3 regions of the Thermoanaerobacter ethanolicus JW 200 genome follow, and region 1 is predicted to be linked to each of the others. Evidence: predicted binding sites of a transcription regulator. Region 1 holds the regulator's gene; each other region holds the start of a gene.
The links. The regulator HrcA, encoded in region 1, represses chaperone genes, less so after heat shock. The targets are predictions, from matches to a motif close to ATTAGCACTCANNNNNNNTGAGTGCTAAT.

Region 1 (3,291 bases):
CTTTCGACTATGAGCTTAAAGGGTATAAAGAATCTAATTTGGTAAAGCTTGATATTTTAATAAATGGCGAATTGGTAGATGCTTTATCCATGATAGTTCATAAAGATAAAGCCTATGAAAAAGCGAGAAAAATTGTAGAAAAGTTAAAAGAAAATATTCCAAGGCATCTTTTTGAGATTCCAATCCAGGCTGCAATAGGCTCTAAGATTATTGCAAGAGAGACTGTAAAAGCTTTGAGAAAAAACGTTCTTGCCAAGTGTTATGGAGGAGACGTAACTCGTAAGAAAAAACTTTTGGAGAAGCAAAAAGAAGGTAAAAAGCGCATGAGACAGGTGGGAAGTGTTGAAATACCTCAAGAGGCTTTTATGTCAATATTGAAGCTAGATGATGAAAAATGAGGGAGATAGGACTATACATTCACATTCCTTTTTGTAAAAGAAAATGCTATTATTGTGATTTTAATTCTTATGCAGGCTATGATTATCTTTTTGACGACTATATTCGGGCACTACTTATGGAAATAGAATCAAATTCTACAAAAGATTATAATGTGGTTTCGGTTTATATAGGAGGAGGGACCCCTAACCTTTTGCCTCCTTTTTATATAGAGAAGATATTGAAATCTGTATTTAAAAATTATAAAATACTTGATGGTTGCGAAATTACTATTGAAATGAATCCCGGCCTTATAACTGAAGAAAAACTAAAAATTTATAAAGACAACGGGATAAACCGAGTAAGTATTGGACTTCAAGCTTTTCAAAATAGGCTTTTAAAATATATAGGTAGAATTCATACAATAGAAGATTTTTTTGGAAATTATGAGTTAGTGAAAAAGTTCTTTGACAATATAAATATTGACCTGATGTATGCTCTTCCTACTCAAACCTTTAAAGAGTGGCAAGAAACTTTAAAAGAAGTAGTAAAATTACAGCCGACGCATGTTTCTACTTATAGCTTGATTTTAGAACCTAACACCTCCTTTTACAGACTTTATGAAAAGGGTCAGTTGCCTATAGTTGATGAGGAAGAAGAGCTTAAAATGTATCATTGGGGTATAGAGTTTTTAAAAGAAAAAGGTTATCACCATTACGAAATATCTAATTTTGCATTGCCCACATTTGAATGTCGCCACAATATTTTATACTGGGAATGCAAAAATTATTTGGGATTTGGTGCAGGAGCCCATTCTTATATGGAGGGTGTGAGATATAGTAATATTGAAAATATAAAAGACTATATTAAGAGCATTTTAGAAAGAAAAAGTGCAGTTAAGGAAAAAATAAAGTTGGCAAAAGAAGATAGAATGGCTGAGTTTATGTTTTTAGGAATGAGAATGACAAAAGGAGTGTGTGACAAGGATTTTAAGAAAAGATTTGGTATCAGTTTGTTTGAATTTTACAAAAAAGTAATACAAAAATACTTAAATGAAGGTCTAATTGAGATTGATAATGAGTGTGTAAAACTTACCGAGAGGGGTATTGATGTCTCTAACGTCATTTTTGAAGAATTTCTGCCCTAAATGAGTATTGACAAAAAATTATAAGAGTGGTATTTTAAAAACATGAATTAGCACTCAATCGAGTAGAGTGCTAATAATACATGGGGTGGTGAAAATGCCGTTAGATGATAGGAAGAAAAAAATACTATACGCGGTTATTACTGATTATATTATGACGGCAGAGCCAATAGGGTCGAGAACAATAGCTAAGAAGTACAATATAGGATTAAGTTCTGCTACTATAAGAAACGAAATGGCGGATTTAGAAGAAATGGGATATTTGGAGCAACCTCATACTTCCGCAGGAAGAATACCTTCAGATAAAGGATATAGATTTTATGTAGACAGCATTCTTCGAAATTATATAAACAATGACCCTCCAATTAGCTATAATACTCGCGAGGAAATAATAGCGGAGTTTGATGAAATTGTAAAGAAATATGCAAGAATTTTGGCTAACATAACTCACCATACTACAGTTGCTAAAATGCCAAAGTTGAACCCTGATAGAATAAGGAAAATCCAACTTATACCTGTTGCTTCTAATAAAATGATCTTTTTAGTAGTGACAGACACAGGAATTGTAAAAAATTACTTGCTAAATTTATGCCAAAATGTAGATAGAACTATCTTTGAGTTTTTAAACAATTTGTTAAATGACAAAATTGCTGGCAAAAGCGAAAAAGATATTTTTGAGTTTTTACAAAAAGATTTAAGGCAGATGTTGGGAGAGGTAGCTTTTATAGCCGACGAATTGATAAACACTATACTTTTGAGCTTGAAGCAGTTACAAGAAACGGACATTTATGCGGATGGAACTTTCCATATTTTAGATTTTCCTGAATACAAGGATTTAGGCAAAGCAAAAAATTTTTTCAATCTTTTGGACAACAAGTCGTTATTGAACGAAGTTTTAGAGCCTGAAGTAGATTTTATAGATGTGAGAATAGGAAGTGAAAACAAGTTTGAAGAGATGAAAGACTTAAGCGTAATAAAAACCACTTATAAGATTAACGGTCGTGTGGTGGGTACAATAGGAATTATAGGACCTACAAGAATGGATTATAGAAGGTTGATTAACGAAATCAATATGATGACAAAAGAGCTTTCAAATCTTTTGTCGAGTATATACAATGATGAAATATAACGAGGTGATATAAGTGGAAGAGATGGAAAAAGAAATTAACAAAGAGGAGGAAAAGGATGTAAATAATTTAGAATCAAATGAACAAATGGAAGGGCCTCCTGAAGAGGAAGAACAAACACAGCAGGAGCATAAGCAACAAACGATTGATGAAATAGAGGAATTAAAGCAAAAACTTCAGCAAAAAGAGGCTGAAGCTCAAGAATATTTAGATATTGCACAAAGATTGAAAGCAGAATTTGAAAATTACAGAAAAAGAATAGAAAAAGAAAAAGCTGAGATGATCGATTACGGGCAAGAAACAGTGATTTTAGAACTTTTGACTATTATGGATAATTTTGAAAGAGCTTTGGCAAGCAGTGGAGATTATAATTCTCTAAAAGAAGGGATAGAATTAATTTACAGGCAGTTTAAAAAAATATTGGATAAATTTGGTGTGAAAGAAATTGAAGCAGAGGGGCAGATTTTTGACCCCTATAAGCACCATGCTGTAATGCAGGAAGAGGTAGAAGGAAAGCAACCAAATGAAATTATTGAAGTTTTCCAAAAAGGGTATTATCTAAAAGATAAAGTAATAAGACCAAGTTTGGTTAAAGTAGCAAAATAAAAAGGAGGTTGAAAAATATGGGGAAAGTTATAGGAATTG
Region 2 (3,291 bases), 1.0 Mb from region 1:
CTTCAAATACTCCAAAATCTCTTTCTTCGTAAGATATTTGTCCACAAATTTTATATTATCTTCTACTCCAAGGTCATGGACTAGTTTTTGAAGTTTCTCCCTATACTCTTCCCCAAATTCTCTCTTTATGTTTGGATGGGTTTGTCCTAAAATTAGGTATAATACATCTTTGTATTTTTTAGCCACAATACTTATTGCTTCTATGCCATACTCTATTCCTTTGCCCGGATTTATAAGACCAAAAGTGCTCATTATTCTTCTGCCTTTAAATCCATATCTTTCTTTCAATGTTTCTTTGGGTAATACTGGAAGATTGGGCACACCGTGAGGAATGACAGTGATTTTATTAGAAGGTATGTGACATATCTTTTCAAGAAGTGGTATAGTATTTTTAGCCATTGTAACTACTTTAACACTTTTTTTACCTAATTCTTTAAGTATCATAAGTTGTTTTTCATTTGGATTTGATAATACTGTGTGGACTGTCAAAACAAAGGGTATATTTAAATTGTCTACCAAATCTAATAAGTACTCTCCACTTTCTCCTCCAAATATTCCGTATTCATGTTCTATAATGAGCAAATCTATGTCAGATTCATTTAATTCACGGGCTAATCTTACATAATCTTCTCTTACAAATTGTTGTAACTGATATTTAACATCACTATCGTATTCGTAAGTTTTATTATCGTTTATTGCAATTACTCCTGCAAAATTAATAAGTTTTATCTTTTTTATTTCATTAACTAAATCTTGAGTAAAAGTAGCAATGCCACATTCTCTTGGTGGATAAGTGCTCAAAAATGCTACATTTCTCCCCAATACGCTCATCATATCACGCCCCCTTCTTAGTTTGTTTAGTATTAAGTTGTCAACGTAGTACTTGCCAATCTATTAGCTGTAAACACTGTATTTTTAACTTCCATATTCACCTCTACTATACATTCTGAAGTGACAACTGCATTCTCTAATCTTGCAAACCTGCGCACTTTTACATTATCCCACAATACACTTTGTGATACTTTGCTCTCTTGACCTATTCGACAGTTATTCCCAATTACTGTATACGGACCAACTGTAGCATAGGCATCAATTTCAGTATTATTTCCAATATAAGCAGGTCCTATCACTTTTGCGGTAGGATGAATTTTAACATTGTCTCCTAAAATTATGCCTCTTGAGGAAGTAGTACTTACAAATCTTGATTTTCCTTTTAAAATGTCCTCATGAACTTTTTTGTATTTATCTATTGTACCTATATCTATCCAGTAGCCGTTAAATTTATAAATAGCCATTCTATACCCTTTTTCCAAAAGTTTGGGATATGTCTCCCTCTCTACAGATACTACTGTATTTTCAGGAATTTCTTTTAACACCTCAGGTTCAAATACATATACTCCTGCGTTAATATACTTAGAATTACTCTCGCCTGGTTTGGGCTTTTCTTTGAAAGCAGTTATAAAGCCTTTTTCATCAAATTCTATAACTCCGTACTGAGAAGTATCTCTTACTTCAATAGATGCAATAGTTACTTGAGCTCTTCTTCTCTTGTGGTATTTTATCAAATCTGCATAGTCAATATCACTGACGATATCAGAGTTTAAAATGAGGAAAGTATCATCAAAAAATTTTTCGGCGTTTTTTATTGCCCCACCAGTCCCCAAAGGAGATTCTTCTGTAATATAGTGTATTTTTACACCTAAGTCCTCTTTTGGCTTGAAGTAATCTTCAATGTACTGAGACTTATAATAAGTACTTATTACAACTTCATCTACTCCACTTTTTTTAAGGTTTAAAATAATCCTTTCTAAAAGAGGTCTTCCCATGATAGGAACCATTGGTTTTGGCAGGTCATCTGTAAGAGGTCTTAGCCTTGTTCCCAAACCTCCTGCCAATAACAACGCCTTCATAAAAGACCCCTCCTTTATGAAGTTTTTCAAAAATTAACCTTAAAAACAAAAGAAGGGCGTGATACAAGTGATATAATTTATAAGAACGATAAGAACTAAGAAGAGGAGAAATATATTAGCACTCTTGAAATTCGGCTGCTAATAAGTATTATAATTAATCCTTTTTGGCATGTCAAGTACTTTTCTGTAAATAAAAAACAGGCCTTTTAAAAGCCTGCTAAAATTTGATATCTTTCATCTCTAATATCGCCACGCCTATAACAGTATCCGCACCCCCATAATAAACGTAAATAGTATCATCTTTTACTGCATTACCACAACTAAATACAACATTAGGAATGTATCCTTCTTTTTCCCACTGTAGTTCTGGCTCTAAGATAGGTTCTTTTTGCCTTGCAATAATCTTTGATGGATCTTCTAAATCTAAAAGGACTGCTCCCAATCTATATACATTATTGTCATCAGCTGCATGGTATATCAAAAACCAACCATCTTTTGTCCTAATAGGCGGCCCTCCAATTCCGACTCTCGCACTTTCCCACGTTCCAGGAATTGGCTTAATGATAGGCTTATGGTCATACCAATTTTTTAAATCTTCTGAAAAGGCAATCCATATATCTGGATACCTTCTATGAAGCATCACATACTTTCCATTGATTTTTTCAGGAAATAAAGAGGCGTCTTTATTAGGTTCATCTAAAACTACTCCTTTTCTCTCCCAATCTATAAGGTTTTTGGAGGTAGCCAAACAAATCCTATAGTCATCATGAAACCTGTCCCCAAAACCTGTGTACATCATATAATAAATGCCGTCAATTTTGACTATCCTTGGGTCTTCTAATCCTCTGAGCTCTTGTTCTGTCTCATTGCTCATCACTGGTTTGTCTAATCTCATAAAATTAATCCCGTCTTTGCTAACTGCATACCCCAGGCGAGAAGTATATTTCCCATATTTGGCGTGAGGTCCAATGTCAGTAGCCCTATAAATCAAGTGAAACAGTCCATTGTCATAAATTGCTGCAGTATTAAAAACTGCTGCTCTTTCCCATTCATTTTCTGCTTTTGGCATCAATACTGGCTTATCTGATAATCTCTTTAATTTTATCACTCCATACACTCCTTTTAAAATTTTACTTTTTCTTTTTCAATGGCTGCTACACCTATATGGGTATCTGCTGCTCCGTAATACACGTAATACATGTCATTCACTTCAACTGCTCCACAGCTAAATACCACATTAGGCACAAGCCCATTTATTTCCCAATCCAACTCTGGCTCTAAAATAGGCTCTTTTTGTCTCGCAACAACCTTTGATGGGTCCTTTAAGTCTAAAAGAGCTGCACCAAGTCTGTACACATTGTTGTCATCCACCCCGTGATAT
Region 3 (3,291 bases), 400 kb from region 1:
GGTATAGAAAAGGAAAGAGAAAAAGAAGAAGTTACAGAAGAAGATAAAGATGAATTATCTTCACCGCAGGAAAATAAAAAAACTTCAATAGATGTGTACGAAGTGATAACAAAGGGAAAAGATTTTGTAGGTAGCATAAAGCCTTATCTAAACAAGAGAGACCAATATTATGTAGATATTTTCTCTAAAATAGCCGAAATAATTGAAATACAAAAAAAATTGATGAGCCTTTCAGAAGAAGAAATTGAAGTGGCAGAAAAAATAGAAGTAGATAAAATAGGAATTTTGAAAGCGATAAAACCCTACATAACGGAAGATAAAAAAATTGTGATAGATAAGTTTTTAAAATTTCATGAAGCGTTGAAGAATTTGCAAGAAAAAATGGAGAAATATTCAAAAGAAGAAGATAAAGACAATATTTTCGACAAAATAATTGATATTTATGAGGCCCTAAGGCCTATAATTCCTGAAGAAAAGTTAGAAGAAACTGATAAGCTGGCAAAGAATATAAAATTGTTGGAAGTATTAAACAAAGCAGAGGGTATTATGAACAGCATGAAAGAGGAGAAAAAACAATTACAATCTTCTACTAGGAGTATGGAGGAAGAAGAGCAAAAAGCAGAAGAAAATAAAGAGGAAATAGAAAGAATAGAAGATAAAGGGGAAATATCGAAAATAGAGGAAGGAGATAAAATTTTAGATACCAATAAAAAAGAAACAGAGGAACAATTAGAGAAAGAAGAAAACAATTCATTACCTCAAGGATTATCTGACCAGCAGGTAGCAATTATAGACAATCTAAAATCTATGTTGACAAAGGAACAGCAGCAGTATATGTATAATATGATTAATTATCTTAAACAACAAGGATTAGTTAAATCTGAAGGTAAAGGGGAATAAATATTTTCCCTGTATTTTTTTATTTTTAAATACAAAATACAGAAACATAGTCTAAATCGATAAATAATGGCATAAAATCATAATATTTGGGCAAAATCATAAATAATCAGATTATATGGCCTAAAATTGGCTATAATAAGGTTTGATATGTTTTACCACTTAAATTAATATAGAGATTGGGATTAGCACTCACATAAGTTGAGTGCTAACAAATGAAGGAGGAGGGATAAAGAGTATGAGATTAAAACCGCTCGGAGACAGAGTTGTGGTCAAAGTAATCCAGGCAGAAGAAGTTACAAAAGGTGGAGTCATTCTACCTGGTACAGCAAAAGAAAAACCACAACAAGGTGAAGTAGTTGCAGTAGGAACAGGGGAATACATAGACGGCAAAAAGGTAGAATTAGAAGTTAAAGTCGGTGATAGAGTAATCTTCTCCAAGTATGCTGGGACAGAAGTTAAATTAGATGGTGAAGAATATTTACTTTTAAGAGAAAGCGATATTCTAGCAATTATCGAATAAGGAGGTAGTTAAAAATGGCAAAACAAATCAAATATGGTGAAGAAGCTCGTAGAGCATTAGAAAGAGGAGTTAATGCAGTTGCGGATACTGTAAAAGTTACACTAGGACCAAGAGGTCGTAATGTGGTACTTGACAAAAAGTATGGTTCCCCAACAGTAACAAATGACGGTGTTACAATTGCGAGAGAAATTGAATTAGAAGACCCATTTGAAAATCAAGGGGCTCAGCTTTTGAAAGAAGCAGCTACAAAAACTAATGATATTGCTGGTGACGGTACAACAACTGCAACACTTTTAGCACAAGCAATGGTTCGTGAAGGGCTTAAAAACCTCGCTGCAGGAGCTAACCCAATGCTTTTAAGAAGAGGCATTGCAAAAGCTGTTGATGCTGCAGTTGAGGGATTAAAGAGGATATCTAAACCTATAGATAATAAAGAGTCAATTGCTCACGTTGCCTCTATATCAGCAGCTGATGAAGAGATAGGAAAGCTCATTGCAGAAGCAATGGACAAAGTAGGAAAAGATGGAGTTATAACTGTTGAAGAATCAAAAACATTAGGTACAACTCTTGAAGTTGTTGAAGGAATGCAATTTGACAGAGGATATATCTCCCCTTATATGGTGACAGATGCTGAAAAAATGGAGGCAGTATTAGAAGAGCCTGTTATTCTTATAACAGATAAAAAAATCTCAAATATTCAAGATTTGTTACCACTCTTAGAACAAATAGTACAGCAGGGCAAGAAGCTTCTCATTATTGCTGATGACGTAGAAGGAGAAGCATTGGCAACATTAATTGTTAACAAATTAAGAGGTACATTTACATGTGTAGCTGTAAAAGCTCCTGGTTTTGGTGACAGAAGAAAAGAAATGTTACAAGATATAGCAATACTCACAGGCGGTCAAGTAATTTCCGAAGAATTAGGTTATGACTTGAAAGATGTAAGATTAGATATGCTTGGCCGTGCAAGACAAGTAAAAGTTACGAAAGAATATACAACAATTGTAGGTGGCGCAGGTGATCCATCAGAAATTAAGAAGAGAGTAAATCAAATAAAAGCTCAGATTGAAGAAACGACATCAGACTATGACAGAGAGAAATTACAAGAAAGACTTGCAAAATTGGCTGGTGGTGTAGCTGTAATTCAAGCTGGTGCTGCAACTGAGACAGAACTCAAAGAAAAGAAACACAGAATTGAAGACGCATTAGCAGCTACAAAAGCAGCAGTAGAAGAGGGTATAGTACCTGGTGGCGGTATTGCCCTTCTCAATGTAATAGAAGATGTACAAAAAGTAGTTGACTCCTTAGAGGGCGATTTCAAGACGGGTGCTAAGATAGTATTAAGAGCATTAGAAGAGCCTGTAAGACAAATTGCAACAAATGCTGGTGTTGACGGTTCTGTAATAGTAGAAAAAATAAAAGCTGCTAAAGATCCAAACTTCGGATATGATGCTTACAAGGAAGAATTCACAGACATGTTCAAAGCAGGTATTGTGGACCCAACAAAAGTTACAAGGACAGCTTTACAAAATGCTGCGTCAATTGCTTCAATGATACTCACAACAGAGGCAATTGTAGTAGACATACCAGAGAAGAATACAGGAATGCCAAATCCCGGAGCAGGAATGGATATGATGTAATCAAAAAAGGCTGAGTTGAGGCTCAGCCTTTTTTAAGCTTTTTAAACTTGACACTTTTGCGATTGTCTGATAAAATACTTTTGTAATAATATTAAGCGCCCGTAGCTCAGCAGGATAGAGCAGCAGTTTCCTAAACTGCGTGCCGGAGGTTCGAGTCCTCTCGGGCGCACCATTACCATAGAAATTAGTAATATCAAGGATTCTAACTATCTTATAGTTAGAATCCTTCAG

Region 2: EB239_RS02390 (nucleotidyltransferase family protein) is a predicted target of HrcA. The motif match lies at 2,025-2,053, and genes of this name have one in related genera.
Region 3: groES (co-chaperone GroES) is a predicted target of HrcA. The motif match lies at 1,082-1,110, and genes of this name have one in related genera.

Annotation. Positions count from the first base shown of each region.
Region 1 covers NZ_CP033580.1:1,509,619-1,512,909, forward strand. The annotation lists gene lepA (translation elongation factor 4) at 1-398, shown strand, start outside; gene hemW (radical SAM family heme chaperone HemW) at 395-1,522, shown strand; gene hrcA (heat-inducible transcriptional repressor HrcA) at 1,617-2,648, shown strand; gene grpE (nucleotide exchange factor GrpE) at 2,671-3,252, shown strand; gene dnaK (molecular chaperone DnaK) at 3,270-3,291, shown strand, end outside.
Region 2 covers NZ_CP033580.1:471,911-475,201, reverse strand. The annotation lists gene EB239_RS02395 (glycosyltransferase family 4 protein) at 1-834, opposite strand, end outside; gene EB239_RS02390 (nucleotidyltransferase family protein) at 864-1,910, opposite strand; gene EB239_RS02385 (glycoside hydrolase family 130 protein) at 2,128-3,018, opposite strand; gene EB239_RS02380 (glycoside hydrolase family 130 protein) at 3,033-3,291, opposite strand, start outside.
Region 3 covers NZ_CP033580.1:1,113,349-1,116,639, forward strand. The annotation lists gene EB239_RS05510 (hypothetical protein) at 1-900, shown strand, start outside; gene groES (co-chaperone GroES) at 1,136-1,420, shown strand; gene groL (chaperonin GroEL) at 1,435-3,060, shown strand; tRNA gene EB239_RS05525 (tRNA-Arg) at 3,156-3,232, shown strand.